DNA from 3 places in the Paenibacillus sp. EKM212P genome. Region 1 is predicted to be linked to each of the others. Evidence: riboswitches for the same ligand, from Rfam matches in the RefSeq annotation. Region 1 holds a riboswitch; each other region holds the start of a gene.
The links. Region 1 has a riboswitch for thiamine pyrophosphate ahead of G9G54_RS15845 (ABC transporter substrate-binding protein). Riboswitches for the same ligand answer to the same signal wherever they lie in the genome.
Positions count from the first base shown of each region.

Region 2: it holds a riboswitch for thiamine pyrophosphate, as region 1 does, so the genes downstream of both, tenA (thiaminase II) here and G9G54_RS15845 (ABC transporter substrate-binding protein) in region 1, are expected to answer to the same signal.
Region 3: it holds a riboswitch for thiamine pyrophosphate, as region 1 does, so the genes downstream of both, thiC (phosphomethylpyrimidine synthase ThiC) here and G9G54_RS15845 (ABC transporter substrate-binding protein) in region 1, are expected to answer to the same signal.

Region 1 covers NZ_JAAMNR010000005.1:48,253-58,973, reverse strand. The annotation lists gene G9G54_RS15855 (bifunctional 2',3'-cyclic-nucleotide 2'-phosphodiesterase/3'-nucleotidase) at 1-1,310, opposite strand, end outside; gene G9G54_RS15850 (pyridoxamine 5'-phosphate oxidase family protein) at 1,531-1,965, opposite strand; TPP riboswitch at 2,236-2,345, shown strand; gene G9G54_RS15845 (ABC transporter substrate-binding protein) at 2,537-3,580, shown strand; gene G9G54_RS15840 (hypothetical protein) at 3,588-3,770, opposite strand; gene G9G54_RS15835 (MTH1187 family thiamine-binding protein) at 4,073-4,366, shown strand; gene G9G54_RS15830 (ABC transporter permease) at 4,363-5,139, shown strand; gene G9G54_RS15825 (ABC transporter ATP-binding protein) at 5,184-6,134, shown strand; gene G9G54_RS15820 (TatD family hydrolase) at 6,127-6,999, shown strand; gene nfsA (oxygen-insensitive NADPH nitroreductase) at 7,148-7,891, opposite strand; gene G9G54_RS15810 (heavy metal translocating P-type ATPase) at 8,183-10,639, opposite strand.
Region 2 covers NZ_JAAMNR010000006.1:270,142-280,862, forward strand. The annotation lists gene thiD (bifunctional hydroxymethylpyrimidine kinase/phosphomethylpyrimidine kinase) at 1-799, opposite strand, end outside; gene thiM (hydroxyethylthiazole kinase) at 796-1,638, opposite strand; gene tenA (thiaminase II) at 1,713-2,402, opposite strand; TPP riboswitch at 2,540-2,642, opposite strand; gene G9G54_RS18935 (NAD-dependent malic enzyme) at 2,735-4,378, opposite strand; gene G9G54_RS18940 (glycosyltransferase) at 4,853-5,974, shown strand; gene G9G54_RS18945 (transporter) at 5,979-7,244, shown strand; gene G9G54_RS18950 (glycosyltransferase family 4 protein) at 7,228-8,454, shown strand; gene G9G54_RS18955 (glycosyltransferase family 2 protein) at 8,414-9,325, shown strand; gene G9G54_RS18960 (response regulator) at 9,293-9,997, opposite strand; gene G9G54_RS18965 (hypothetical protein) at 10,043-10,492, shown strand; gene G9G54_RS18970 (ATP-binding protein) at 10,489-10,721, shown strand, end outside.
Region 3 covers NZ_JAAMNR010000005.1:402,466-413,186, forward strand. The annotation lists gene G9G54_RS17340 (alpha/beta hydrolase) at 1-82, opposite strand, end outside; gene G9G54_RS17345 (IclR family transcriptional regulator) at 381-1,124, shown strand; TPP riboswitch at 1,279-1,391, shown strand; gene thiC (phosphomethylpyrimidine synthase ThiC) at 1,577-3,376, shown strand; gene G9G54_RS17355 (hypothetical protein) at 3,498-3,650, opposite strand; gene G9G54_RS17360 (YitT family protein) at 4,159-4,995, shown strand; gene G9G54_RS17365 (SdpI family protein) at 5,341-5,979, shown strand; gene G9G54_RS17370 (DUF1648 domain-containing protein) at 6,024-6,371, shown strand; gene acnA (aconitate hydratase AcnA) at 6,445-9,156, opposite strand; gene G9G54_RS17380 (amidase domain-containing protein) at 9,577-10,572, shown strand; gene G9G54_RS17385 (D-alanine--D-alanine ligase) at 10,646-10,721, shown strand, end outside.

The DNA.
Region 1 (10,721 bases):
TTTCGACCACCGGCCTTGAATGGAGCGCCTGCCGACAATACTGGAAGTTTTTCGTATTCAGTTCCTTTAAGATGGTTTTGCACATACCATTTCTGTGCATTCGTCACAATTTGAATGGAAGGGTCGTCCTGCACTAATGCAAAATAGCTGGTAATCGGTGCAGTCGTTGTTCCAACAGGTTGACGAATATAATCCAGCGTTCCTTTATGCTCTTCCTTGATCGAATCTGTCAGTTTGTAGTCAGGAGTAAACTGCACAGCCTGGTTTGTGGTACTCACAACCGGACGCACTTCAGACTGAGAATTCGTTACGTGCCACTCATCTTTTTTCTTTTCCAGGCTCAGGTCAATAATTCCCAGCTCCTTGCCCCATGAAGAAGCTTCCACAGCCGGCACGCCATTAATGGTTCCCTTATCCAGATCTACGCCCTTCATTTCTTTAAAATCAGGACCTGGGAAAGATTTATGAGCATGCCCAAACAGAATAGCGTTAATTCCGTCCACCTGGCTCAAATATTTAACGGCATTCTCCATCATTGGCGTTTGTGGCACATCCTCATAACCCGTATGCGCAAGCACGACAATAATGTCAGCACCTTCCGTTTTCATTTGAGGAATAAACTTTTTCGCCGTTTCCACAATATCCTTCGTAACGACCTTATCCTTCAAATTGGCTTCATCCCACTGCATAATTTGAGGTGTGACCAAGCCGATGACACCCACTCTGAGCGCATGCTCTTCACCTTTCTCATCCGTTACCGTTTTATCAAGAATTCGATAAGGGGTAAAATAATTTTTAGTAGCTTGCCCCCCCTTATCAACATAAACATTCGCATTTACGTAAGGAAAATCGGCTCCCTTGAGCGATTTCTCCAGAAAGTCGAGGCCGTAGTTGAATTCGTGGTTGCCCACTGTCGCCGCATCATAGCCCATCAAGTTCATCATCTTGTAGACCGGATGGACACCGCCCTCTTTCTCGAAGGTTTTATTTCTGGCCATATAATCGCCTAATGGATTGCCCTGCAGCAAATCACCGTTATCGAACAGCATGCTGTTTCTCGTTTCACTACGCGCCTGTTGGATCAAACTGGCTGTGCTAATCAGGCCATATTCGTTGGTTTCTTTGTCCGAATAGTAATCGTAGTTCATCAGGGATGCATGAATATCCGTTGTTTCCATGATCCGCAAATTCACTGTAGCGCTATCGCGAGAATTGCTAGCTGCCCAGGTTGGAGCGGCTGAAAACACCAGCATGCTACAAGCTACAACGGCTGCTGTAAACCCTTTAAACCAATTTTTACGAAATAACAAAATATACCCCTCCTCATTAAGGTGTATGCCTCATATACATACTTTTGCACATATATGTAAGCCTTGAACCCACCATTTCTATTTTAATCCAACGCCAGACAAAAGAGTAGTCATTTACTTAAATTATTTATGAAAAAATAATTAATTTTCTCAAAAATAAAAAACCAGCAAACCTCCTAAAAAACTCGGAGATTCACTGGTTTATCCATTTATATTCTCATTATTTATTCCACACTTGGCGCTCCGTTTGCTGACCCACATACTCAATGCGAGTCGGATTCACGTCCAGAATGACATAATCGGGATCATCCGGTCCGGAAAACCATTCCTTCAAGGAATCGTTCCACACTTGTTTGCGTAGCCCCTCATCAGCTGTAATCTGGACAGTAGCCTCCACTTCTACGACTTCCTTTGTACCGCCAACTTCATAACCCAGCAGCAGATAAGCATTCGGATTATCCTTTAGCTCATCCACTTTATGCGTTTTACGATCTGTCGCCAGATGAATGTTCATTCCATCGTTAAAAAGGGCCATATAGCGTACTTTCGGTTTGCCACCCTCTACCGTACCTAACGAGCAAAATTTGTTGTTATCCAAAGCCTTCACAATGGCTTGTTCTAGTTGGCTACGATCCAATGTTTCCGTTTTACCCACAGTACAACAACTCCTTTTCACGAATTAGAATTCTCTACGGCCATGCCATTGGGCACCAGCCCATCTGAACCTACCTGCGCAGCTGTTCTGAAAATAACATGACCCGATCAGATCGGATTGATGCATACTCATTTTCAGATCAAAGCTCACAGTAAAAGTGTACCCTGTCGTTCGGCAAATGAACCGTCTTCTCTTCCTCCATGCTGGACAGACCCGCATTCAAGGCATATAATCGTCGTAGTAAACCCGAATAAATGAACCCATTAAACCATACAATGCCAGGGGTGCTGGAATCGGCCGGCTGAGAGTGTGTCCCAAGACACTGACCCTTACAACCTGATCTGGGTAATGCCAGCGTAGGAATGCTTAAGCAAGATGTGCCTTTTTTACATAGGACCATCCCTTACTTTGGTATATACAAGCGCAAGCGTCCCGGAACCTCGGGGCGCTTTTTTGTTGAAGATTAAGTTGTTGGAAAGATCGCGTCCGGCAGATGTTATTTTTATGAAAATGGGAAACCTAAGCTGTCTGATTGGACGGATAACGGGTAATTAAAGGAGAGAACACAACGATGAAGCGCATGAAAATGTTAAGCCTGGGACTGATCAGTCTGTGGCTCATGGCCCTGACCCTGACCGCTTGCGGTGGAAGTCCCTCCACATCCCAAGAAGCGGCTCCCGCTACCAACACTCAAACGTCTACTCCGGCAAAGGAGCTCAAAGATGTTAAAGTCGTGCTCGACTGGACACCCAATACGAATCATACGGGACTCTATGTTGCCAAGGACAAAGGATTTTACGAAAAAGCGGGTTTGAATGTCCAAATTATTCAACCTGGTTCAGGCGGAGCCGATCAAATGGTTGCCTCTAATGCTGCACCTTTTGGTATCAGCTACCAAGAAGGCGTCACACAGGCTCGTATGCAAGGCGTGCCGCTTGTTTCCATCGCTGCGGTGATTCAGCATAATACCTCAGGCTTCGCAGCCCCAGTAGATCGCGGAATTAAGAGCCCCAAAGATTTTGAAGGTAAAAAATACGGCGGTTGGGGCTCTCCCGTAGAAGAAGCGGTCATGAAATCCATCATGGATTCAGACAAAGGCGATGTGAGCAAAGTGAAGATCGTCAACATGGGCAATGCAGACTATTTTACAGCCGTGAAGCGAGATATCGACTTTGCCTGGATTTTCTACGCATGGACCGGAATTGAGGCCCAGCTTCGAGGTGAGCCATTGGATATGCTGTATGTAAAAGATTATTCCAAAAGCCTCGATTACTATACACCTGTAATTGTGAGCAACGAACAGACAATAAAAAATGATCCAGAACTGGTCAAAGCGTTCATGGACGCTACCGCACAAGGCTATGAATACACTATCGCCCATCCAGAAGAAGCCGCGGACATCTTAAGCAAAGCTGTACCGGAGCTGGATAAAAAACTGGTACTTGCCAGCCAAAAATGGCTAAGCCTGCGTTATCAGGACGATGCCGCGCAATGGGGTGTGCAAAAAGCGGAGGTATGGCAAAACTATTCGGACTGGATGTACGAACGCAAGCTGCTCAGCAAGCCTTTGGAAGTGGATAAAGCCTTCACAAACGACTTCTTGCCCAAGCGTTGATCATTTGTTAAACCACTAAATAAGACTGAACTAGAGAAGTGAACGAAGCGCCACTACGCAGTCGGATGGTGCCTCCCATCGCTGTTGTACCCAGATTTCTTTTATGAATATCCAGAAGTTGAAATCTGGGTACAAAGGCGAATGTTAACGCTTGTACAGCACCATTCCGCCCACTTCGTTCTCGTTCCACTTGGTTTATTCTTTAGTCTCATAGTATCTAAAGCGCAAAAACAGATGCGCTTGTGTGTAAAAATGCCACACAACCTATCAAAAACTAAGGTGCTTTTAAGGCGGTTGGCAGCGTAGCGGTTCATTTGAATCTGGAGAAGCGCAGCGCTCGCCTTTGCCGTGGGATTCTTACCTTTTAAAATTCATTCAAAGAAACCCACGGCAACAGCGATCGTAAGATCAAATGAAACGCGGAGCGGTCTCACCCGCCTTAAACCAATTTATTTTCCTATAACTTAAACAATAAAGGACAGGTGAATTTTCATGGCTAACACACTGCTTAGTATTCAAGTAATCCCTAAAACTCCTAATAACGAGGACTCTTACCCGTATGTAGATAAGGCGATTGAGGTCATTCAGCGCTCCGGCGTCAAACATCAGGTGAATCCATTGGATACGACCATGGAGGGCGAGCTCGACGAGTTGCTGAAAGTGGTTAAAGAAATGCACGAGGCTTTGACGGAAGCGGGCAGTCCCAGCGTCATTTCACAGATCAAAATCGCACATAACCCACAAGGCATCAGCATGAACAAGCTGACCGAGAAATATCGCCCATGAATCCGAAAGACAAGAACGCATCCTGGTGGAAAAGCGTATGGCCGCCCCTTGTGGCGGTCCTCTTCTTTTTAACGGCCTGGCAGGGGGCGGTTTCCTATTTACATATTGAATCCTGGCTGCTGCCAGCTCCATCCCTCATCGTACAAGAGGGCATGGCGCAATCGGCGTTGCTTGGCACCCATACATGGGCTACGATTCGCCTAACGCTTGCGGGATTTGCTATAGGGACAGCAACGGGACTGTTGATTGCCATCGTTCTTCATACGATTCCTTTTCTCAAATCCGCCCTGTATCCGCTGCTTATCCTGAGCCAAAACATTCCGATCATCGCCCTGGGTCCGTTGCTCATGGTATGGTTTGGTTTTGGCGTGCTGCCCAAGCTTATGGTCATTACTTTAGTATGCTTTTTTCCCGTGGCTGTAGCGGCCATGGACGGGTTGACTCGAACAGACCGTACGATGATGAACTATATGCGGATGTCGGGTGCAAGCCGCATGGCTATTTTTATGAAGCTGGAGCTGCCACATTCCCTGCCGCAAGTCTTTTCTGGCGTTAAAATTGCTGCTACCTACAGTGTGATGGGCGCGATCATTGCCGAATGGATCGGAGCTAGTGAAGGAATTGGATATTATATGCTGCTGCAAAAATCGGCCTATCGGACGGACCTCATTTTTGCTGCCATCGGCATTATTGTTGCACTCAGCTTACTCATGTTTGTGGTTATTGTACTACTGGAGAAATGGTTGGTTCGCTGGAAACCCGATCGAGAGTAGCTTCCTCCTTGAATTAAATACAGCAAAGAAAGGACGTGGCGCGTATGAGTCTGCATCCGATTGACTTATCATCACACAACGTGGCTAATGAACAACGAGCCGGGGAACAACAAAGTCCTTCAACTGCTCCTCCTGCTTTGGAATTGGACGGGATCAGCCTCGCCTTCCGCGAAAAGCGAAGCTTACTGCCCGTACTGCAGGATGTATCCCTCACAGTCAATCCAGGAGAATTCGTTTCCCTCATCGGTCCGTCAGGCAGCGGCAAAAGCACGCTATTTCACATCATCGGCGGGCTACTCAAACCCCAGCAGGGACGTATCCGTATGCACGGACGGGACATGACTGGTGAACGTGGGCATATCAGCTATATGCCGCAGCAGCCCGCCCTTTTTCCGTGGCGTGCCACGCTGGACAACGTACTGCTTGGGCAGGAAAATGCTCCACGTAAAACTACAGCAGTCCCCCCTGAGTACGCCAGTGAACGCGAGCGTCGCAAAGAAGCCTTGCAATGGCTCGAACAGGTTGGACTTGGTAAATTCGCCAAGGCGTATCCACATACGCTGTCTGGTGGAATGCAACAGCGCGCAGCCTTTCTACGAGCACTACTCAGCCCGCAGGAATTAATGCTGCTGGATGAGCCGTTCAGCGCACTCGATGCGCTGACACGTGCAGACATGCAGCAATGGTTATTACGGATGTGGGAAAAGAACCGCCGTTCTGTGCTGTTTATTACCCACAGCATTGAAGAAGCACTGCTGCTCTCCGACCGCATCTATGTGCTGTCGGCGCGACCTGCTTCGGTGGTGCATGTCGTAGATGTCCCTTTTCCCCGCCCGCGTAGGGAAGAAATCACCCTCGATCCGCTCTTTATTGAATGGAAGAGGACCATGACCAGCTGGATGCGCGTGGAAAAGTACAAACTGGACGGCGACATGGACAATGCTCAGAGCGTCCACAAGAATATCCCGGAAGATGGATTGAATCGACATGAGTGACGTAAAAGTTCGATGTGCATTGAAATGGAACAGCCAAACAAAGCCAGGCTTGGATTTGACCGCAATTGAGCCCGCTCCATTGATCGACGCGCATATTCATGTAGACAGCTACCCGCCTGAACAACAGGAGTTATTGCTCGCTTCACTTGCCGATAGCAGCGTCCAAGCCGTGATAGCCGTGTCGATGCATCTGGGCTCCAGCCGAGCCAATCTACGGTTAGCTGAGCGTTACCCCGGGCTGGTACGGCCAGCCTTTGGCTTTCATCCCGAACAGGCTCTTCCACCGCAAGCTGAGCTTGACCTCTTATTCGACTGGATGGACGAACATATACAGCAGATGGTCGCCGTGGGTGAAGTCGGCTTGCCCTATTACAATCGGCTGGAAGCCTCACAGAGCGGTTCACCTTTTGACCTCGCTCCCTACATAGCGCTGCTGGAGCGTTTTATCCAGTTTGCAAGCAAGCATAACAAGCCCATTATCCTACACGCCGTTTATGAGGATGCAGACATCGCCTGTGACCTTCTGGAACGTCACAGCGTCACGCAGGCGCATTTTCACTGGTTTAAAGGCTCTGCCGCCACAACCGAACGTATGGCGCGGAACGGCTATTATGTCTCCTTCACACCGGATCTCCTGTACGAAGAAGAGATCCGCAGTTTGGCAAGACAGTATCCGTCTGATCAGATCATGGCAGAGACAGATGGTCCCTGGCCGTTCGAGGGGCCTTTTACCGGACAACAGACACATCCACGGATGACTGCCAACGTCATTCGCGCGTATAGCAAGCTGACCCATCAAGATGAATCTGCCGTCCGTCAATTATTTCATGAAAATACGAGACGCTTTTACTCACTATCTGATTGATAAAGGATACCAGCTATTTACTAACTGGAGGGTTTACAACCACAACATGCAACTAAAGCAAAGAACCTCCTTATTTACGCGGGACTTCATCATGCGTAAATAAAGGAGGCTCTTGTATTTTGCAGAGTTTTTCGTCGCTACTCAGCTTTTATTGCTTCAAGAAACCCTTCTGTTCCAAAAATGGCTTCAACTGCAAACGTGCTGGCTCGGTCAGTCTCGCGGCCATTTGCTCAGACCATGGCGTAGAGCGTTGACCGTCCGTACGCTCCTTCAGATATTCGGCTGATGTGTGGTCGTATACCTCTACAGCCTTCATCGTCTGATTTTTGTCGTAGCCGTTCATATGCAAAACACCGGACAGCGGAAGACGTGGGCGCAAGCCCGTTTCCTGATCTGGTACACCAATACACATACCGAACACTGGATACACCAGCTCCGGCAAGCCTAATAACTCAGATACCTCTGCTATTTTAGTACGAATGCCGCCAATGTAGACAATGCCCAGGCCCAGTGATTCAGCGGCTACCGCTGCATTTTGTGCAGCTAACGCGGCATCAATGGTGGCAACCGTATAATTTTCGACGGACCCTTCGTAGGAAGGCTGGCCTGGCTGGTGGTGAATCGTCACCTGCTTCAAACGGTACAGATCTGCGCACCATACCAGAAACGCGGGGCATTGCTCAACGTAAGCCTGCCCTCCTGCCAACTCGGCCAGTTTTGTTTTTAAAGAAGGCTCGGTAACAGCAATAACGGTATATGCCTGCACATTGCTGGACGAGGATGCCATTTGGCCAGCTGCCACAATAGCTGCGAGCTGCTCGTCGGTAACGGCGTCTGACTTGAACTTTCGCACAGACCGGTGATTCATCAACAAGGAAATCGTATCATTCATGACTGCTTCACTCTCCTAATCCATAATATAAGCTCTTTATCTACTTCAAGCTGTGAGTATACGAAGAAGTTCTTGCATGCTTGCATGGCACTCCTACAAATATTATGGAACTTTCGTGAATGATAAGCAACCTGACGTGACGAAGGTTAACAGTATGGTTTAAAAAAACAAACACAACAAAAAGCAAGCACGCAGAAAACCAATTGTGCGTACTTGCTCTATACTCTGATAATAACTTTATCTCGCAACAGATGTCCGACAGCACGCTATCCTGCTGGTGCATCCATACATTTACAGCTTTACCCGTTGGAGACGCAGTGCATTCAGCACAACCGAAACAGAGCTAAATGCCATGGCTGCTCCCGCCAACCATGGAGCAAGGAAGCCCAAAGCGGCAATCGGAATACCGATCACGTTATAACCGAGCGCCCAAAACAGATTTTGCCGTATGTTTGTCATAGTCCGGCGGCTCATTTCGATCGCGTCAGGAATGCTGTTCAGGTTGCCACGCATGAGGGTAATATCCGCCGCCTCCATGGCCACATCCGTTCCCGTGCCCATCGCCATCCCAATATTAGCAGTAGCCAGCGCAGGCGCATCGTTAATACCATCCCCAACCATAGCTACGATCATGCCTTGTTCCTGAAGCCGTTTCACTTCCTCAGCCTTTCCTTCAGGCAGCACCTCCGCCAGCACTCGTTCAATTCCGGCCTCGGCGGCAACAGCCCGCGCAGTCCGTTCATTGTCACCCGTAATCATGATGACTTCAATGTTCATCGCCCGCAGACGGGCAACGGCCTCCCGTGACGTTTCTTTAATCGTGTCCGCCACGGCCACCAGTCCGGCATAGGAACCGTCCACAGCAACAAGCATCGCGGTTTTCCCTGCGTTTTCCAGCTCATTCATATACTGCTCGGCTGAGTCATCTATCGCGATGCCTTCCCTGCTCATCAATCGGCGTGTACCCGCCAATACCTGCTTACCTTCCACATGCGCCTTCACACCATAACCCGGAATATTTTCAAAATCTGTCGGCCCTACCAGCTCAATTCCTCGATCTGCAATCCCCTTTACAATGGCTTCCGCCAACGGATGCTCCGAGCTTTTTTCAGCTGCACCGAGCAACCGCAGCAAATCGTTTTCAGCCAAGCCGCTTGCACCAACCATAACATCCGTCAGCTCTGGCTTGCCATTCGTAACTGTACCTGTCTTATCCAATACCACGGCGTTGACTGAACGGGTCATTTCCAAATGCTCGCCGCCCTTGAACAAAATACCGTATTCAGCGGCACGTCCCGAGCCTGCCATAATGGACGTTGGAGTAGCCAATCCGAGCGCACAAGGACAAGCAATGACGAGAACTGCAATCATTTTCTCCAGTGAGCCTGCAAAATCAGTCGGCGTCACAAGGAAAAACCAGACAATAAAGGCTAACACAGCAATAGCAACAACAATGGGGACAAAAATACCGGAAATCTGATCCGCAATCCGCTGAATCGGGGCCTTAGAGTTTTGCGCATCTTCCACGACCTTAATAATACGGGACAACGCCGTATCACCACCCACACGCTCAGCCTGAATACGTAGTACCCCGTTTTTATTAAGCGTCGCCCCTGTAACTGCGGAACCTGCTTCTTTTTCAACCGGAAGACTCTCACCACTTAACATGGATTCGTCCACTGCGGAACGTCCGTCCACGACCACACCATCGACAGGAATTTTCTCGCCGGGTCGTACAATAAAGATATCCTTCACACGTACCTGTTCGATCGGTATATCAAGCTCTTGTCCATCACGTACTACACGTGCCGTTGTCGCCTGTAGACTCATCAGGCTCTTGATCGCCTCGGACGAACGCCCTTTGGCTACTGCTTCGAACCATTTACCAACCAAAATAAGCGTAATTAGCACCGCGCTTGTCTCGTAATACAGCTCTGGCATGGTCATGACAGGCATTCCCGCCATTCCCTCCATGACATCAGACGGACGCAGAGTAAGGTACAAACTGTAAAAATAAGCCGCCGACGTACCCAGTGCAACTAACACATCCATATTCGAACTTCTGTTGCGAAGCGCTTTGTACGCACCCACATAAAACTGCCAACCAATGACGAACTGAATCGGCGTTGTCATCACTAGTTGGAACCAGGGATTCAAGAACAGTTCCGGCACATAAATCCATGATGTAAAGGAAAAATGAGCCACCATCGCCCACAACAACGGAAACGACAGCACTGCGGACACAATCCACTTCCATTTTTTTCGATGGATATCCTTACTGCGCACATCCGCGATATTGTCCTCAACGCTTTGCGGGATCGCTCCGTAGCCTAGCTGTTCAATCTTGCTCACCAGATCACCAACCGCAATACTCCCCGCGGCATATTCCACATGAGCTGTTTCCATCGCCAAATTTACCGTGGCACCTGTTACACCAGGCATCCGATTCAATCCCTTTTCAATCCGGGTTGCACAGGCCGCGCAAGTCATGCCCGTTACATTCAGATTGGCTTCTTCACTTACAGTTCCAAACCCAAGAGAAGCAATTTTATCACGAAACTCAGGGATCTCCACCTGCTTGGGATCATAGGATATCGACGCCTGCTCCAAAGCCAAATTTACATTAGCCTGTGCTACACCGTCTATTCGATTTAAACCTTTCTCAATACGGCTTGCGCAAGCGGCACAGGACATCCCCGTAATATGAAGCGTTGTCTGCTTGTCACCGTCGGTCGCACGGTTTTCCATGGTAACCCTCCTCCTATACCCCAGTGGGGTATATCATATCCAAAAAGAAAAAGCTTCTAATATGGAAGCTTCTCCTTCGAAA
Region 2 (10,721 bases), on a different contig from region 1:
CCCAATGATTGGTTGGGCCGTGTCCCTGTCCCAGAGACAACGTATCCTCAATCGCCGCCTGGATGAAGGCTTTACCATTCGAGATAGCCTCCGGTACAGACATCCCTTTCCCTAATTCCGCGGTAATCGCTGCAGAGAAAGTGCACCCTGTTCCGTGTGTATGGACAGTCCGTACTCGCTTGCCGCTCAGCTCTATAAAGGCGGTTCCGTCAAAAAGCAGGTCAACAATTTGTCCGCTGCTCTCGCTCTCGTCAGCGTGGCCACCCTTGATCACAACGAATTTTGGTCCCATACTGCTAATATGTCTCGCAGCCTCGCGGCGATCCTCCATCGTATGGATACTTATCCCTGTCAGGGCTTCCGCCTCCGGGATATTCGGTGTAACGACCAGTGCCAAGGGGAGCAGGTCGTCCTTCAAAGCCTGCACCGCTTCCAGTTGCAGCAGTTCAGCGCCTCCCTTGGCAATCATCACGGGATCGACGACGACCTTTTTCCAGCCGAACTTTCGGATCTGCTCGCTCACAAGACGGATGATGCCGGCATTAAACAGCATACCAGTCTTCAGGGCATCCACTCCAAGGTCTAATCCTACGGCTTCGATCTGTTCTGCTGTTGCTTCCTCTGGTAGCGGATATACGCAGTGGACTCCTAAGGTATTCTGTACGGTAACGGCTGTAATAGCCGACATGCCGTACACGCCAAGTTCTTGAAAGGTTTTGAGATCAGCTTGAATTCCAGCCCCGCCGCCACTGTCCGAACCAGCAATCGTCAGCGCTCTGGGTACACGAACGTCTGTCATCGCGCACCACCTGCTGCTGTTGTTCCGGCTTCATGGATCGAGACATGCCCCTCTAGTGAACCTGTATGCAGTTTGGCCAGCTCGTCGAGAAAGGCAATCTGGAAGCTGCCGGGCCCCAGCTCTGCGGTACGTGCTGCGGCTCGAGAAGCTGCTGCACCGTAAAATGCCAAACCTGCTGTACCTGCGAGCAGCAGGTTGGGTTCAACAGCTGCAAAGGCACCTAACACAGAGGTCAGCAGGCAGCCTGCTCCGGTTACCTTCGTGAGCAGCGCGTCTCCACCGCTTATCATTCGTGCTTCGGCCCCATCGGTGATGACGTCCTCTTTTCCAGTAATGACAACCATTGTATTGAGCGTTCGAGCAGCCCGAATTGCCAGATCGACATTTCCGCTGTCAGCACTGTCACCGGCATCTACGCCTTTAATCTCACGCGCTTCTCCAACAAGATGTGCGACTTCGGCTGCATTGCCTCGCACCAATGAGATTTTGACTTCACTCAGGATTCGCAGTGCCGATTCAGTTCTAAAGCTCGTTGCTCCCGCACCGACCGGATCTAGCAGCACCGGAACACCGTGTGCATTCGCCGATTGTCCAGCAATGATCATGGCATCCACCAGTTCGCGGTTCAGTGTACCGATGTTTAATACGACGGCTCCCGCTATTTTTGCCATGTCTGCTACTTCCTCGGGTGCATAGGCCATCACCGGGGAGGCGCCCAATGCATACAGGCCGTTGGCCGTAAAGTTGGTGACTACCACATTGGTCATATTGTGAACGAGGGGTTTGCTGTTTTGTACCTTCGTCAGGAGATCCGAATAACTTTTTTCCCATGTACTCATAATGTTTATCCTCTCTATAGTTAGTGGTCCAACAGGGCATTAACCGTACTTCACGCATCGAATCGCCAGGCTGACTATTCCAAGACCGCTGCCTGCATCTGGACCGGCCATTCTTCCTGCCTATAAGCCATATCCCAGAACTTATATTCCAGCTGGCAGCTCAGTATAAAATGCTCAATCATCCGCTCTCGCTCAGCAGCCGTTGCGCCTTCCGCCCAAGCATCTACACGTTCTCGGAACTTGAGTGTTGTATCATCAAGCTGGTCTCCATAGAAGCCCATCCATTCATAGAACGGATGAGACTCATCCGGCTTTACTTCATCCAGCAGCCTGCGACCAATCTCGGCATACGTCCACATACATGGCAGCAGCACAGCCAAGATCTCGCCCAGGCTACCCTCATGGGCAACCGTCAGCATGTGACGGATATAGTGATGAGCCGACGGAGCGAGCGGATATCCCTGCAACTCTTCATAGGTCACCCCTGCAACAGCACAGAAATTTTGATGCGGATGAACCTCGCTGTGGAGAATAAAAGAGATTTGTTCATTTAATACAGCCATATCCTCCCGATTGGTGCATTTGGAGATTGCGATGCCGTATATCCGCATGTAGGCGTTCAAATATTCAAAGTCCTGTTTTACATAGTGAATCAGCTGTCCCCTTGTCAAACTTCCTTCAGCAATACCTCTCACAAAGGGGTGCTCAAAAATCGCTTGAAAAATGCCGTCCGCCTGCCGACGGAGTTCTTGTGTAAAACTCAATTTCCCCACCTCCATCAAATTGAAGAGCAAGAAGTCCTGTAAGAATATAATTCCGGAACAACGCTAAAAAGCCGCCCCGGAAAAATGGGAGCGGCTTCAACAATAGGCCCAATACGCAAAAAACGCTTGAAACCTTATATACGAAGGCTCCACTTTCCTACGCTAGTACGAACTAGATCAGGTTCAAAGGGTCCAAGATACGTTCTTGTCTCAGCCATAGCGGCTCCCCTAGTGGACTTCTATTCTTTTGACTATTACTGTACATACGTTCATACGCTATGTCAAACATAGTGTGCAAAATATGAAATTTCCTCTAGTTAGGTGTTTTGAGCTTAGTGAGGGTGATGAATTACACTTTCCACAGCTTTGACCTTGGCATATTCCGGTTTCCACATTGCATCTCGTATAGCTTGTTCCACATCTGAAATGTGCGCCTGAGCTACCTGATCCTGTATCGCGGCTTTTGCAACCGCAATCGCAACAGCGTACGAAACTTCGCGTAATTTTCGGATATGAGGGAGTAGCGCACCGCCAGGCGTATTCGAATCTACACCATTGGCAACAGCAACTGCTGCCGCTGTAAACATCGCAGGGGTAATCCTTTTGGCTTTAACCACAATCGCACCCAGACCCAGTCCCGGAAAAACAAAGGCATTGTTCGCCTGTCCAATCTCAAATTTCGTACCGTTATAGGTGACGGGCTCAAAAGGACTTCCGGTTGCAATCAGTGCTTTGCCATCGGTCCACCGGATCAAATCCTCGGGTACTGCTTCTGCAAGGTTTGTAGGATTGGACATGGGCATAATGATCGGGCGTTCTACATGTTTCGCCATCTCCTTGATGATCTCTTCAGAAAAGGCACCTGCTACACCGGAAGTTCCAATCAATATCGTAGGCTTCACCTGACGGATGACCTCTAGCAGTGGTATTTTGCCGTCACACGACCGGGTCCATGAGCTGACTTCATCCTTTTTGCGCACATACGGTTTCTGATATTCCAATACGTCTTCCATATCTTCCATTAACAGCCCGCGATAATCAAAGGCCCAAAAGGACTTGAAGGAATCTTCTGCGGAAAGGCCGTCCTCGATCATAGCACCCCGAATTTGATCAGCATTACCGATTCCTGCTGCCCCTGGGCCGAAAACAAGTGTTTTTTGTTCACGCAGCGGAGTCTTGGTGACACCCACCGCCGAAAGAATCGCAGCCAAGGTCACCGCTCCTGTACCTTGTATATCATCGTTGAAGGTGAGTATGCTTTGACCGTATTTTCCTATAATATGGCGTGCATTTACGCTGCCCACGTCTTCCCAATGTAAAAGCGCCTTTGGGAATTGCGCTAACGTTTTGCTGATAAAAGTATCAATAAACTGGTTATAGGCTTCTCCGCGAACCCGTTTATGGCGGTTTCCGATGTACAGTGGATCATTCAGCAGCTTTTCATTATTTGTACCTACATCTAGTACAATTGGCAGCACCCGCCCGGGATGAATGCCTGCCGCAGCCGTATACACTGCAAGCTTGCCGATAGCAATGTTAATCCCCCCGACGCCCCAGTCACCAATCCCTAAAATACTTTCGGAATCTGTCACGACGATCAGATCCACATCATGGCCACTCAAACCAGAATTATGGAATGCTTGTCCAATACCGTTCGGGTTATCTATCGACAAATATATGCCTCCAGGGCGGTTGTACTCGTGACTATATTCTTGAATCGCGGTTCCTACGGTCGGCGTGTAGACTACGGGCAGCATTTCACTCAAATGATCGGTTAGCAGCCGGTAGTAGAGTACGACATTTCGGTTGTGAAGGTCGTTGAGAGAAGCATTTTTTCGCAGCATGGTGGGTTGTGCCAGAAACTGCTGATATGCCCGTACGCTCTGTTTCTCCAATGAAAGGACGGTTGGAGGAAGGATTCCTTCCAAACCCAGCTCCTTGCGTTCTTCTTCTGTAAAAGCGACACCTTTGTTCAAAAGGGGATTTGCCAACACATCCTTTCCCCGTAATGGAGTAGAAATGACCCATCGCGATTGACATAAAATGCTTCCATAGAAAGACCTTCCTTCTCTTCATTTTCATAACTATTCATAACGAAAGATGACATGTTGTCCATAGTATGGACGTGCAAATATGTTTTATTCTTGCATTTATCTATGACAAAATAACCATATTTGTTTCTTTCTAATGATATAAATGAACTAACTTTCGATTTAGATTCGCTAACCATTCCTGATGACTTTGGTTCTAATGAATCAGGTCTAAGTGCTCTGTTTTTATCAAATATGAAAATTAGTTTTTCTTCTCTTATCTCCATATATATCATGGAGTGTCAGCTATTTTGTTAAGAAAATATGAAGCATTTGGACATTAATTTAATCCCTATAAGCAAACATTCTTAATTCTTTTTCAACAAAATAGAACTATTCGGAGGAAAAGGAGAGGTTTGTGTGCAGGGACCTATAGCCATTTTTAGCGATAACGACAGGGCTATTGATTATCCCAATGTGATTTGTTTTTACCAATTTATACAGTGCGAGGACACGGAGGCAGCTTCAGTCTACGAGAACGCATGTTGTTGCCTGATTGATTATAGGGAGCCGGGGCAGGCAGTGCGGAAAGCCAATCAGATCCGTTGCCAATTTCCGCAAATGCCATTGTTACTAGTGACGGATGTAACATTTCCGTTCAGTGATCAGCATATGGTGCAAATCATCGGAGTAGGTCGTTTGCGGCTGCTATTTTGGCAAGCCAATGACAACGAAGAAATGCTTTCGGAAATACAAAGCTTGCTCTATCCCGAGTATTCGACCAAAAGCCAACATATTGCATTTATCTTGTCTGTATATAACGAAGAGCAACGTTTTGTTCATGTCAAAACCTTTGCTGAACGATTGCAGGTCTTTATCCGCAGCCATATTATTGAAGGTTCGATTTATCTCATTGATGATGGCAGCTACGATGGTACGAATGCCTTGATTAAAGCGCTGGAGGTAGCCACGGACTTGTCCGTAAACCGGATTAATCAGAATCTTAGCCCGCTGCTTCAAACAAGGGAATTGGGACGCAATACACGTAAGGCAGGGACGTATCTGGAAGGGATGCGGACCATTGGTGCGGATTACTACGTATTTGTTGACGCAGATGACTCCTTTTTTATTGAGGATATTGCCAGAATGATTAATGTTGTTCAGCAGGGCTATTATGATGTCGTGATCGGAACCAAGGATATGACCGCTGAGAATCGATCTTTATTGCGATCTGTCGTCAGCTTTGGTAAGCGAGTCATTTCCCGTCCTTTTTTACCCACAGGTGTGGTGGATTCCCAGACTGGGCTTAAAGTGATGAGTTCGGTTGCAGTGAAGCGAATGTTTCCGCATTTAAAGGAACAGCTCGGACTGGCGTTGGATTTGGAAATGATGTTTATTGCCAAGCGACTCCAGCTTCGTGTGCTGCAATTACCCGTCAAATGTATTGACCGGGATGGCTCGCACATCCATGTCTGGAAGGATTCTATTCGTTTTTTGCGCTCCATCATTGATATTTGGCGACTGGATCGGCGGGTGAGATAACAACGTGAACAACCGAGTACGATCGTTGATGTTTCCTCTCTTTAATGTGCTGCTTAACGGATTTAATTTTTTCTTTCACATTGCAGCGAGCTGGTATCTTACCGGACAAGCTTATGGCCAGGCGAATGCGCTGCTGGCGCTTTTTGCGCTTTTATCCGTTTTGGGTTTATCCATCCAGCTATTAACTGCCAAACTGGTCTCTAAGGGAGACCAAAAGCTTGCGCTACGAAGCTTACCGCTCGGTTCTCTATTACTCAAAGCACCTCTGGTGCTAACCGTGCTTGCCATGATCATTTTACTCATCTTTCATCCGTTACTGCGTTCGCTATTAGGCGTCGAATCCGGCCCGCTGTTCATGCTGTATGGCTTGATCGGACTGCATATTCTTGTGAGTTCGTGCCGCGGAGATTTACAGGGCAGGGAACGCATGTTGGCGCTCAATGTGAACTATTACATTGAGGTATTAGGGAAGCTGAGCCTGTTTTTTGTTCTGGCTGCACTGGGGTTAAAGCTGGAAGCCCTACTGTTAGCGAGCTGTGGAGGAATGTTGCTGTCGCTGCTCCACGGCTGGATCGTTTCGGCTCGCGGCTTGTCCCTTTTCACATACAGTGGAGAACATATCCCTTCTGGGCTATGGAAATCATTGGGTCAGGATTTCACCGATAGCCTTATGACGAATTTATTTATTTTGTTTTGTATCTCCATCGACATGTTGTATGTACAGCATTACTTTCCCGAGCAGGCCAGCAGCTATGCCATTGCGCTAAAGTACAGCCAGTTGGTCTATTACGTTTCGTATAGCCTCATTGCTGCCTTTATTCCAAAGATCGGTGCGCAGGGGCATGACCGCCAAGCTTTGGGCAAGTTGATTGCCGTCTATGCCGGATTAATGGCTGTAGCCGCGACCTGTGTATATGTGGGCACGACCTTTGTGTTCCCATCCTCTATTCCCATATTATTCGGAGCCTCTTACCAATCGGCCGAGACTTATATTCCATGGGGAGGATGGGTGTACTGGCTATTTTCCATCGTACTGTTTTTTGTGCATGTGCACGTATTGGTGGGCAGACGCAAATTTATGTTTAGTCTGATGGCAGGAGCCGCGGCCTTATTAGTAGCCTTTCATATAGCCCACACAGACCCGGTAGATTTTTTGCTATCTGAGTTCATTGTTTACGGAGCTATGGCTCTCTACTTTGTGATAGACGCCTATGTGCATTTGTTCAAAATAAAGATAAAGGGGGATTTACCCCATGAATACCATACATGAACAGGACGGTAAAACCGTAGTTCTATTGCTTTCCTGGCGTGACATTCGTTCACCTAAAAGCGGGGGAGCAGAAATTTTCACCCACGAAATGCTTAAACGCTCACAGCAAGGCCGCTTCCAATTCATTCATTTTTCACCTCAATTTGAGGGGATGTCTGAGCATGAAGTTATTGACGGTATTACGTATATTCGAAAAGGGAACATATACAGTGTTATTTATTATGCGATGCGCTATTACCGTCGTCATCGAAGGAAGATCGATTATGTGATTAACCAGGCAAATACGCATCAATTCTTTACCCGATTTTGGGTGGAGGCATCCAAGCGGATCTTTTTCATACATCAGCTAACAAGGGAGATATGGTTTGAGAACGCCAAATTCCCGCTAAATGTTATTGGGTTTCATATGGAGCCCTTGATGCTTAAGCTGGCTCGTAAGGATCGGACGCTTACGGTATCTCCGTCTACTCGATACGATCTACTTAAGCTGGGCTTTCACCCGGATCGTGTCCATCTTTTACCGGAAGGCATTGAGTTTGATCATTGGCCGCGCGAACAATTTTTAACGAAGGAGCCTAATCCGACCTTCATGTATGCTGGGCGCTTCGTCAAATATAAAGGCATTGATCTGGTTGTTGAGGCCTTTGGGCAGCTCAAGGAAAAGTTCCCTCAGGCTATGTTATGGATTGCCGGAAAAACCGATAAAACCTATGTGGCAGAACAATTGTTGCCGATTATGAAACGATATGGATTAACATACGGAGAACCGGATGAACAGGGGCAATCGCAAGCCGATATTACCTTTTACGGATTTGTTTCAGCAGAGCATAAGCTGGAGCTGATGAGTCGTGCCCACGCGCTGGTGTTTCCTTCCTTGCGTGAAGGCTGGGGGTTGACGATTACCGAAGCGGCAGCCGTTGGAACGCCCAGCATTGTCAGCAATTCACCGGGGCTGGTGGATGCAACGGATTTCGGAAAAAGCGGGTATCTATGCTTTCACGGCGACATCCGGGGATTATCTGAACAAATGGAAAGAGCAGCGAAGGGCGGCGAAGATTACATGGCCATCCGTGAGCGGGCGTATCAATATGCGTTAAGATTCCATTTTGATCATACGGCTGCTGCGTTTGAGCAGTTGATGGAAGATTGGGTAGAGGAGGCGGAACAGAGTGGACAAAGTGGTCATTCTCTTCTCCACGTACAACAATGAGCGGACGATAGAGCCTTGTTTGCGAAGCTGTATGGGGCAAAATTACAAGGATCTGCATATTGTAATTGCTGATGATGGCTCCAATGACCGGACCGTCGAGACGATTCGTATGCTGTCGGCAGGGAGTTCAGTACCCGTAACGGTACTGGAGCTTCCCCATGGGGAGCGGGGAGTCGCTAGGGTCAGGGCGGTTGAGGAAGCAAAACACTTGGGGGCCGAATACATATTTGTATTGGATTCCGATATGATTTTAGCCGAACATCTGATTCAGCAGAGCATCGACTTTTTTGACGATCATCAGGATATTGGCGCCTTGGTCATTCCGGAGGAGGCGTATTCGGAAGCGGACAATTTTTTTTCCAAAGTGAAAGTTTTTGAGCGAAATGTGATTAACAATGCGGGTGAGACCTTGGGAAAACGCTCCATTGAAGCGGCACGCTTCTGGCGAATGAGCGCTTATGAATCGACGGGCGGTTTTAATGCGGAGCAGATTGCTTTTGAAGAAATACAGCCAACCTTGCGTTATATAGAGTCTGGCGGAGTTATTCGCCGGGCGGTATTTACACGGGTATACCATGATGAAAAACAGGTGTATCTGCACGATGTATTACGTAAAAAAGCCTACTACTTTTCGGTGATGGATCGTACGATGTCATCTGAAGAGGGCGGATTGCGAAAGGCGCTGGAACGTTGGTACTTCTTTCGTCCGGTGCTGTATACATGGGGGAATTTGAAAAACTATATCCGTCACCCCTTGCTGACGATGGGGATGTTGTGGATGTATGTATGCCTGACTGTGATTGGGGTAGCCGCCGTGTTAAAGGGCGGCACCCGTCACTCAGGCGATCTCGCTAAGGCGGATAAGGCGTAACGATGAATGGCCAAGGGTCAGCGTATCCAGCGTGTACAGGTCGGGATCGGAAGATTCCGACTCCTCATACGGTATATATAATGAATGCGTGGTTAACTGAATACCTTCCCCGTCAGGATGACGTAGTGAGCAGCCGACAGGATACAGCTCAGCGAGTGCAATGTGTACAGCGGTTACGATATCTTGTTCATTCAGCAGCACATAGGGTCGGTACGGTGCATTCAAAATGCTGTCTATAAAAACTGACAGGTTGGAAGCTACGTTCTGGTCTGCATGTAGGCTGTTTCGGTTGAGTTTGGCCTGATCAAGCGCCTCATACAGTATTTTTTTTAGCGTATCATCATCCAGCTCCAGCGGTTTCGTCAAAAAACGGAACACACCGACTTGGTTAATCGCCGATAAAATGGACTGCGTATGCAGGTGACCAGACAAAATAATTCGTACGATATGTGGATAATCCTTCTTAATCATGCGAAGGAAGGTAATCCCATCCAGACCAGGCATGAGCAGATCGGAAACGACCACATCAATCGGGTGCTGTTCCAGCACTTGTAAGGCTTGTTTGGGCGTGTGAGCGGTATGTAAGGTGAATGCTTCTTGCGTCAAGGTCCGTTCAAGCAGGGACAGAACCATAGGGCTGTCGTCAACAAATAGAATGTTTTGGGGTGTCATAAGAACTGCGCAACTCCAATCAGGAAGTAAGAAATGAGGAACTACATGTATAATATCAGCGTTTTGGCATTTTTGAAAGATGTCAATACAGAACGGGCGTTGCGTCTTTTTTGTGAACGATTTGATTCGGCTGAACATGCCCTCTGGGAAAAAGGTATGCGTCTCCTTCATCAGTATCATGCTGCACGGCATACAGGAGTGACCCTGGCTGTCTCCAGCGCACTTCAGCATATGGACGATCGTCATGATATTTACGTTGTTGATCTGCGAGAATACGGCGAGGAAGAGCTGGATCGCTTATATATCGCAAAAACATGCGAGTTGATCCTACTGACGGACGGGGCAACGGAAACCGCTGCAAGGTTTGCTGCCCTCCAGCGTCGCACTCCCCGGTTGCTGTGCGCACGGCTACCGCTGGTCAGCTACGAGCTGGAATGCCTGATGCAGGCTATTTTGAGCCGTCTTGAACAAAATGGAGGGGACAGGGAAGCATGAAACAATGGGCTTTGTTGAAACCAGGTTGGCAAAAGCTGATCCTGTACCTGATCGTTCTGGGTGTGACAGTGTTTTTGGCCGCTGTGCTTCAATGGTTTGTCGTGCGACAATTCAGTGCTCACTTGGCGGAGATTCAGAACGAACAGCTCCAGTATGAGGTACAGGAACTTTCTAGCAGCATAACCGAGCGTTATGCCGCATGGCAGGCTGAACTGAAGGAGCTGTCGTC
Region 3 (10,721 bases), 350 kb from region 1:
GCAGACGGGGATTAAAGAGTGGGGTGGACGGCTCCTGAACAGCGGTCTGTAGCTGAGCGTTGCGCTGGGATGTCGAAATCATGTAAGAGCCTCCTTATATAAAATTGATCTTCGTTTCATAGAATTTAGGTATAATTCCACTTGAAAATAGTAGTGTAGATACGTATAGATACCTATTATCGTATGATGGGGATTATCCAAAGTCAACGCCTGAACCGGAAAAGTAAAAATGATGCAAAGAATTGTCGATGTTTGTTCTCGTTCTGTAATATGGTTGTCACAAAAACATCGGTTTACAGTAGCCGCGACTATTCTATATAATTTATGTAACCATGTTTCATAGTGTGAAACGAATATGGATACAAGAGGAGCGGTTCACGATGGAAGACCGTAAATTAACCGTTCGCGCTGTAGAGCGTGCACTTGATATACTGCTGTGTTTTACCGCAGATTCGGATCTTGGCCTGACGGAGATTGCCTCCAAAATTGGTCTACATAAAAGCACGGTTCATCGGCTGCTGACTACGTTGGAGGATCGGGGCTTTGTCGTTCGGAATGCCGAAACGGAAAAATATCGACTTGGCTTCCGCATTTGGGAGCTATCCACGCATTTGTCCCAAAGCGACGAGCCGGCGGTGTTGTTACAGCCTGCAATGGAAGGACTACGTGATCGTCTGGGCGAGACGGTCAGCTTGTACTTACGGGACGGCAGCATGCGTATTCGCATACAAGCCGTGCAGAGCAATCAGGCGATCCGCAGGGTTGCGCCTGTAGGTGCGCGTATGCCGCTGGCTGTAGGGGCCTCCAGCAAAGTGCTGGCAGCCTTTATGCCGCCGCAGGAGCTGGAAGCCCTGCTAAGCGGGGATGAATGGCCGCCCTCAGTAGACCCGGAGGTCTATAAAGCCCAGCTGCAGGACATTCGCGAGAAGGGCTATGCGACCAGCTATGAAGAGCGGGAGCCAGGGGCTGCTGCTGTGGCAGCGCCAATTGTGAACCGGAAGGGACAGGTCACTGCGGCTTTATCTGTATCTGGCCCGGTCAGTCGACTTGCACCCGAGACGCTACATGACTTTGCTCCGATTTTGATCGAAGCGGCGAAGGAAATGGGGCTTATGCTCCCGTAACAAGAATGGACACAGTTGAAGCAAGCAGAGTGATTTGATGGAGAACGTCTCCTTGGTAAAGGGAACCTAAAAGGGTTGCCAAAGCCATAAATTTGAAGTAGTCTGGTAAGGAAGGCGGGATGTCTGTTATATCCGCCTCATGTGAATAAAGTATCACAGTTACTGGGGGAGCCTGTAATGCCGGGCTGAGATGGAATCGTGCAAGATTCCGGACCCTTTGCACCTGATCTGGATCATACCAGCGTAGGGAAGTAATCGGCCTTGAAATGTATACGCGGCTGCTGTCTTCAGTGGCGCATTGGAATGGATTATTCCATATGCGCATTGTTTGGATAGCTGCCTCGTTAGATTAGCCGGTTCCCTAGGGAACCGGCTTTTTTGCATAGATCAACGCCACCCTGGGAATGGTTCCGGATCGGAGTGTCATTTCATCGAAACGGGAGGAATGGACAATGAAGCCGACAGAAGCAGAAGGAACAAAAAAAGTTGAGGTAGAGAAGACAAACGGGGAGCAAGCCAGTGGGGTAACGCCCTTTCCAGGAAGCCGTAAGGTATATATTCAAGGCTCGCGGCCGGACATTGCCGTGCCAGAGCGCGAAATTGCTCTTCATCCTACACATACGCCGCAGGGCACGGAGCATCATGAGCCATTGCGTGTATATGATACAAGCGGTCCCATGACCGACGAAGCCTATCAGGTCGATATCCGTCAGGGCCTGCCTCCATTACGGCGAGCTTGGGCCCTGGAACGGGGCGATGTGGAGGCTTACGAGGGACGCGCCGTCCAGCCGGAGGATAATGGACTGAAACCTGGCTCCAAACGGGAGACAGTGGAATTTCCCGGCGTGACCAATCGTCCGCTTCGTGCTTCGCAAGGGCGTACAGTGACGCAAATGCATTATGCGCGGCAAGGGATCATTACGCCCGAAATGGAATTTGCGGCGATCCGCGAAGGGGTGGAGCCTGAGTTTGTACGGCAGGAATTGGCGGCTGGACGAGCCATTTTGCCTTCGAATATCAATCACCCGGAAAGTGAGCCAATGGTCATTGGGCGTCATTTTCACGTAAAGATCAATGCGAACATTGGTAATTCTGCGGTTACCTCCTCCATCGAGGAGGAAGTGGAGAAAATGACTTGGGCTGTGCGTTGGGGCTCGGATACGGTTATGGACCTGTCCACAGGCCGTAATATCCATACAACACGTGAATGGATCATTCGGAATTCTCCTGTACCGATTGGGACTGTGCCGCTGTATCAGGCACTTGAAAAGGTGAACGGTGAAGCAGAGGCGCTGACGTGGGAGTTGTATCGCGATACGCTGATTGAGCAGGCGGAGCAGGGAGTGGACTATTTTACAATTCATGCGGGTGTATTGCTGCGGTATATTCCGATGACGGCGAATAGAATGACGGGAATTGTGTCCCGGGGCGGATCAATCATGGCAGCCTGGTGCCTTGCGCACCATCAGGAGAATTTTTTGTATACACATTTTGAAGAAATCTGCGAAATTATGAAAGCTTATGATGTGGCCTTCTCTCTCGGGGATGGTCTACGTCCGGGTAGTATCTATGATGCGAATGATGAAGCACAGTTTGCAGAGCTGGAAACGTTGGGCGAGCTAACGCAAATCGCATGGAAGCATGATGTTCAGGTCATGATTGAAGGGCCGGGACATGTCCCTATGCATAAAATCAAAGAGAATGTGGATTTACAAATGGAGATTTGTAAGGAAGCTCCTTTTTATACCTTGGGACCGCTCACGACGGATATTGCCCCCGGATATGATCATATTACCTCAGCAATTGGGGCAGCGATGATCGGTTGGTTCGGGACGTCCATGCTGTGCTATGTTACGCCTAAGGAGCATTTGGGTCTGCCCAATAAGGATGATGTCCGCGAGGGTGTCATTACCTACAAAATTGCGGCACATGCTGCCGATCTGGCGAAGGGGCATCCACGGGCGCAGCAGCGGGATGATGCTTTGTCCAAGGCACGCTTCGAGTTCCGCTGGCGGGATCAGTTCAATCTGTCGCTTGATCCCGAGCGGGCCTTGTCCTACCATGATGAAACGCTACCGGCAGAGGGCGCCAAGGAAGCACATTTTTGCTCGATGTGCGGCCCTAAATTTTGTAGTATGCGTATCACTCAGGACATTCGCGCCTATGCAGCGGATAAGGGGCTGAACACTCAAGAAGCAGTAGCTGCCGGGATGCGTGAGAAGGCAGAGCAGTATCGGGATGGAGGTCAGTAAAACGAACGTGGGAGTTTAGGGACAAATGAATTAAAAAAGCCGTGGTTCTCTACAGTCGATGTAGGAAACTACGGCTTTTTAGCTTATGTAAAGCGGATCATGCAACCGGATAAACGGCGCCTTATTTTTTACCCATTTTTTCATTTAAAATGTCCTGAAAGCTGAGCTTCTTCTCCGAGCTATCTTCTTTCTTCTGCATACTCACCGCGTTGGCACGTTGGTATTGGTGGTGAAAGGGCATCAGGGTGTGGACGGTTAAGTTCATTGTATTCATGTAGGTCATTCCTCCAATTCCATATTGTCAAATCCAGATTGAGTTGCTTAGGACGTCTGTATAGGACTATTTGTATGTACTTGATGTCGTGATGCTATGTAGGTTGCTTGGTAATGTTTCAATCATTATAACCACATTTTTTCAAAGTAAAACGCTTTTGACATAAAACAGGAAGATGGTCATGTGTGTCCAAAATTTGGTTTAGGAGGATGGTCATTTTAGGGGAAAATGTGCCTAGGTATAAAACAAGGGCTAGAGGCCCGTTTTCTTAGTTTAGTAGTCGGGATTGTGTTTTTTTGTCGAATAACCTTGTAAAAGGAGGATTTTGCGGAATCCTCAAGTCAGGATTGAGGCAGTCTGGTGGCGAATTAAAGTGTCAAAGTTGTATTGACTTTATGTTTGGTAGTAGATACCATGAACTGGTTGTCAGCGTATTTTGACAACAAGAGTCAGCCAATCCATCTGGCGATTCATCCTTTGAAATGTTATAGAAAGGATTAGAGCATATATGAAAAAAAGTATTGCAGATATCGCATTTATTATTCTGGGTGCGTTTTTTTTCGCGCTAGCTGTTAATCTGTTTGTGATCCCGAATGAGTTTGGCGAGGGGGGCGTTACAGGGGTCACGATCATCCTGTACTACCTGTTTCAGTGGTCTCCCTCGATCGTTAATCTGGTGATTAATGGCTTGCTGTTGATTGTCGGATATAAATTTTTGGACAAGAGAACGACCCTGTACACTATAATTGCTGTCGCTTTTAACTCGCTGTTTTTACATTTAACGGTCAACTGGCGGATTGATTCGCATGAACCGACGATTAATGCTGTATTTGCCGGAGTTTTGGTGGGGGTCGGCATTGGCTTAATCGTACGGGTAGGTGGCACTACGGCGGGAACGGTCATTTTAGCCCGGATTGCCAACAAGTATCTGGATTGGAATATCAGCTATGGCTTGCTGTTTTTTGATTTGATTGTCGCATTCTCTTCCTATTTTATTATTGGCCCGGAAAAATTGATGCTAACTATCGTTATTTTGTACGTTGGTACGAAGGTGATGGACTTCATGATCGAAGGACTGAACCCGAAAAAAGCAGTCATGATCATTTCGGAGCACCAAGATAAAATTGCCGAGAGGGTCATTACGAAAATGGATCGTGGAGTTACCGTCCTGTCAGGCCACGGCTATTACACTAAAAATCCAAAAGAAGTGCTGTATATCGTCATTAGTAAACAAGAGGTATCGGCGCTTAAAAAGATAGTGAAAGCCATCGACACAGCAGCATTTATCACCATTCATGACGTGCGGGACGTGTTCGGAGAGGGTTTTCTGGATATTTCGAAGTAACTCGTATGCGCTAAGGTAAGGTTATAGGAGAGTAGGGTAGGAAGTCGGTCCTGAGGGATCGGCTTTTTTTGTTTTTGTAATGTTTATTTTAATAATCGAAATAGAGTAGATAGATAATAACTTTTTTTCGAAACAGAAGAAAAGCTATTTTTTGTAAAAAATATTGTGAATGTGACTTTGATCTCTTATTTTTTTGAAAAATATGCATTATGATCTGACAATAATATATATTTTATTCAAAATATATCAATTTTTATATTAAAGTGTTATAAATCCAAGTAAGGAATTTTATAGCATCTACTTCTAAAATCAACTGAAAATCAGTTCGAAGTGAGGTTGTTTTGAGTGGAGAATAACTATGATTTAAAAAAAGAATTTAAAAAGCCGTGGCTTCAGATTTCTATTTTATTTATTATATTGCATTTCATAAATTCATTTATTTTATTGCCTTCAATGAACCCTCTAAAGCTCCCTTTAGCTTTTTTTATTGTGTCATCAGGAGCGATGATTATCTCTTTTCTTATTGTTGTCTTGTACCCAAAATTCTCGAAACATAGAGAACAATTTTCTGAAAATAATTTGGTTCCATATCGTAAAATATGTTCCAGTGTGTTTGTTGTTCTAAATTTTATTTTTCTTTTTTTAATGTTACTGTATTCAAATGCTATTTACTTCAGACCCTTAAATATAGTTTTACTGGTTTCGGCAATATCGCACTTAACAGTAGGTGTCACATTCACTAAATTAACACCTAACCGTTTAATTGGTTTGAAGTTCCCATGGCTGCTTTCGAATGAAAGCGCTTGGAAGAAAACGCATCGCATTTCTGCTTCTATTTGGATAGCCTTTGGCTTAATCGGGATCGCTATAGGATTAGGACAAGAAGTTAATGTGTATATGGTGCTCGCATCTTGTTTACCGACGATGATTAGTTTTATTACTTCTCTCTTTCTAAGTCATAGGTATAAAAATATAGACTGCTGATATCTGTATAATGCAGATCGATTTAGCATATTAGGGGGATTTCCATGAGAAGTAAATTAAATTTTTCTAATGTATTGTCTTTTCTTATATCTGTTTTGCCTTTCGTCATCTACTTTTTCATGTATCCGAGAATGCCTAGGAATGTAGCAATCCACTACAATTTCAATGATGTGGCTGACCGTTTTGTTGACAAATCCTCCCCTGAGGTATGGTTGTTGTGTGGAATTAGCTTCATATCTTTTATGATTATGCTTATGCTCCAACCCTATTTCAGTCGTCAGTTCAAGAGCGAAGAAGGCTCTGCAATCATGGAAAGCTTGCCTGGTCTCTTCACACTCCTTATAACCCTAGTGTTCTCAATTATTGGCATATGTTTTCTTTTGAAGGCTTAAAGCATGTAAAAAATCCCCTCTCAATTCGCAGTTTTCGCTGCATTTGGAGGGGATTTCGTTATTTATACGCTCTCTACTCTTGAATCATCTGACGCAATACGGTTTGCAGAATACCGCCGTTGTGGTAGTAGTCGATATCGACGGTGCTGTCTAGACGGGCAATTACCGGGAATTCGAACTTTGTGCCATCCTCGCGTTTAGCCACCACTGTAAGCTCTTGACCAGGCTTCACGTCATTGTCGATGCCAAGAATGTCAAACGTTTCACGACCGTTCAGACCCAGGCTGGACCAGCCATAGCCTTCCTGGAATTGCAGAGGTAGCACGCCCATGCCCACCAGGTTACTGCGGTGAATCCGCTCGAAGCTTTCCGCAATGACAGCCTTAACGCCCAGCAAAAGCGTACCTTTGGCCGCCCAGTCACGGGAGCTACCTGTGCCGTATTCCTTACCAGCAATGACGATCAGGCTCTGATCGGCTGCCTGATATTTCATGGATGCATCATAGATGGACATTTCCTCATCCGTTGGCAAGTATTTGGTCACGCCGCCCTCGGTGCCTGGAGCCACATTGTTGCGGATACGGATGTTGGCGAATGTACCGCGCATCATGACCTCGTGGTTACCGCGACGGGAGCCGTAGGAGTTGAAGTCCTTGCGTTCCACGCCATGCTCCTTCAAATACAGCCCTGCCGGGCTGGAAGGGGCAATGTTGCCTGCTGGTGAGATATGGTCCGTCGTGACCGAATCATTCAACAGGGCAAGCACACGGGCATTACGGATTTCCTTGATATCTTGTACGCCATCCTGAAGTTTTTCAAAGAATGGTGGATTTTGAATATAAGTTGATTTTTCATCCCATTCATACAGTTCGCCTTCAGGAACCGGAATGGAATTCCATTTTTCGTTGGCAGTAAATACATTTTCATATTTGCGACGGAACATATCCGGGCTGAGAGACAGGCTGATCGCTTCCTTGATTTCCTCAGAAGTAGGCCAGATGTCTTTGAGGTAGACCGGCTGATTGTCCTGATCGTAACCGAGAGGATCGTTCACCAAATCAATGTTCACTGTGCCTGCCAGCGCATAAGCGACAACCAGTGGCGGTGAGCCGAGATAGTTGGCTTTGACCTGCGCATGCACACGGCCTTCAAAGTTCCGGTTGCCGGAAATAACTGCGCCAACCGTCAAATCATTGTCTGTGATGGCTTGACTCACTTCGTCAGGAAGTGGCCCGGAGTTACCGATACAGGTCGCACAGCCGTAGCCTGCTACATGGAAGCCGAGGGCTTCGAGCGGTCCGATTAATCCGGCTTTTTGCAGGTATTCCGTCACGACGAGGGAGCCTGGAGTCAAGCTTGTTTTAACATAGCCCGGCTTTTTGAGCCCGCGCTGCACTGCTTTTTTGGCCAGCAAGCCCGCACCGAGCATAACGCTTGGATTGGAGGTATTCGTGCAGCTTGTGATCGCCGCAATAACGACTGCTCCTGTACCCAACTCGCTGGTGGAGCCGTCTGGATGGGTCAGCGGAATTTTCTGTGCGATTTTTTCATCGCTCAGTCCATAGCCGCCCTTGTCCACCGGGGTACGAATAATGCCTTCAAACGTTTCTTTCATGCGGCTAAGCTCAACACGGTCCTGTGGACGTTTGGGTCCGGCGAGACTCGGTACAACTGAAGCCAGATCCAGCTCAATGGTATCGCTGAACACAGGGTCCGGTGTATCGGATGTGCGGAACATGCCTTGGGCTTTGTAATATTCCTCTACGAGGCTTACTTGCTCATCGGAACGTCCAGTGCTGCGCAGGTAGGCCAGCGTTTCCGCATCGACTGGGAAGAAGCCAATCGTTGCGCCGTATTCCGGTGCCATGTTGGCAACTGTCGCACGGTCAGCCAAGCTGATGTTAGCCAGACCAGGCCCGTAAAATTCCACGAATTTGCCGACTACGCCTTTTTTACGCAGCATTTGCGTTACAGTGAGCGCCAGATCGGTGGCCGTAGAGCCTTCTGACAGGCTGCCTGTCAGTTTGAAGCCAATCACATCGGGAGTGACAAAATACAGCGGCTGCCCCAGCATACCCGCCTCTGCTTCAATCCCGCCGACACCCCAGCCTACAACACCCAGCCCGTTAATCATCGTGGTATGGGAGTCTGTTCCTACGAGGGAATCTGGAAAGACGACCGTTTCACCGTCAATGGTTTTGGTAGCGGCAACGGAGGCGAGATACTCCAGATTGACCTGATGGACGATACCGGTGGATGGCGGAACGGCCCGGAAGTTGTTGAACGCCGTTTGCGCCCAACGCAGAAAACGGTACCGCTCCTCGTTGCGTTCAAACTCTACATTAATATTGTAATCCAGCGCATCACGGGTACCAAAAGCATCGACCATGACCGAGTGATCGATAACGAGATCGACGGGAACGAGCGGATTGATTTGCTTCGGGTCCCCGCCTGCTTTTTTCACCGTATCACGCATAGCAGCTAAATCGACAACCACCGGGACACCGGTAAAATCCTGTAGCACGATGCGTGCAGGAATGAACGGAATCTCCTTGTTGGTATCCCGATCCTCAGCCCAGCCTGTCAGCTGTTGCACATGTTCTTCTGTAATGGCGCGTCCGTCAAATTGGCGAACCGCAGCTTCCAGCAACACTTTAATGGAGAAAGGCAGCTTGGCAATACCGCTCTTTCCTTGTTCCTCCAGTGCCTTAAGACTATAGTAGCGATAAGGCTTACCGTTAACTTCGAGACTACGGGCAATGGAGAATTGATCTTTTCCTGACATAAGTATTACCTCCTTGAAGTGGATGCTTGGGGGAAAATAGGGATGTCGTTTTTTCGACGTCTTGCACAGTTGGTTTAAATTGGTTGCGTTCTCAATTACATCTTCAGTGGTTCATTACGTGTTAGAGGTTGTGATCAATGTAATTTGTTTCATTAGATGAAACATGATTTCAAAATGATTGCTTTTGGATTAAGTATACCGTTTTCAGGCAGTTCCGTAAAGTTTTTTTGGCCTAAAAGATGCGTTGCAGATTGGAAAATAAAACGTTCCGCTCCCTCGCGTTTCGATGTTCATACCAAGCTTTAGAGATTCATACTTATAGATAGAGAGCATTTCAGACCAGAGAGGCAAGAAAGGAAGTTATACATCATTCCGGTTATCCCCGGAAAAGGATAGCGGGACGAATATGGAGGGATTGGGATGGGGGAGCGGGAATGGAAACAGGCCCTTTTTTCTTACGTGAATCAATACAATCGCAGTGAAGTGAATGGTGTACCGCAGCCGGATGAGTATCTGGAGGTGGGTCAGCGGATGGAACGAGCAGCACGTGCGGCCAGATTGGAGCAGTGGTACAACGAACGGGATGCTGTTCCCCTACGCAGCGAGACACGCGCCAAACCGCTACGAATGGTGCAGGATACCCCGGATGAGGCTGTGGTAGATGTACAACTGCATGTCCGACTCTTTTATGAGAAGGGTGGGATGACTCACCGGGAGGATCGAATTGAACGGGAGCGTCTGACGTTCATACGCGAGGGTGAAGCCTGGCAGGTAGCGAGAATTGAGCGCGATCCGGCAGAAAGGAAACCTGCGGGGGGAGAGGTTCCTTTTGAACAGGCTTCGTTTAATCAAGGAGGAAATCTGCCGCTACTGAATCGCGGTGTGCTGGGCTTCGGCTCATCAGCACGTCCCAGCCGATATCGCCGCGAAGAAGCAGCGGCCTATGCAGATCAGTGGTGGGATAGCTTCAATCCGGAGTTTGAAGGTTTTGATGTGGATTGCACTAATTATATCTCGCAATGTCTCTTTGCAGGGGGAGCACCGATCCACTATACTGGTAAAAGAGAATCGGGCTGGTGGTATAAAGGACGGGTCGCCGGAAATGAGCTGTGGAGCTACAGTTGGGCAGTTTCCAACAGTCTGGAGCGGTATTTGGGCTCCAGCTCATGGGGGTTGACCGCTGAGCAGGTGAGTCGCCCAGAGCAACTCATGCTGGGGGACGTCATTTTCTACGATTGGGATGGTGACGGAACCTTCCAGCACAGCACGGTGGTCACGGCCTTTGATGCGGGCGGCATGCCGCTAGTCAATGCACATACGGTAAGCTCCAGACATCGTTATTGGGACTATAAAAATTCGTATGCGTGGACCGACAACACGGTATATCGCTTTTATCACATCGCCGACTATTTTTAACTGAGATGATGGATAACAGGTACAGTGATACAAATCAGTCACAATGACGAAAGCAGGAAAGCGGAGGATAGGCATGGCAAATCAAAAATTGACCGTAGGGCTGGTGTACGGTGGCAAATCGGGCGAACATGAGGTTTCGCTGCAAACGG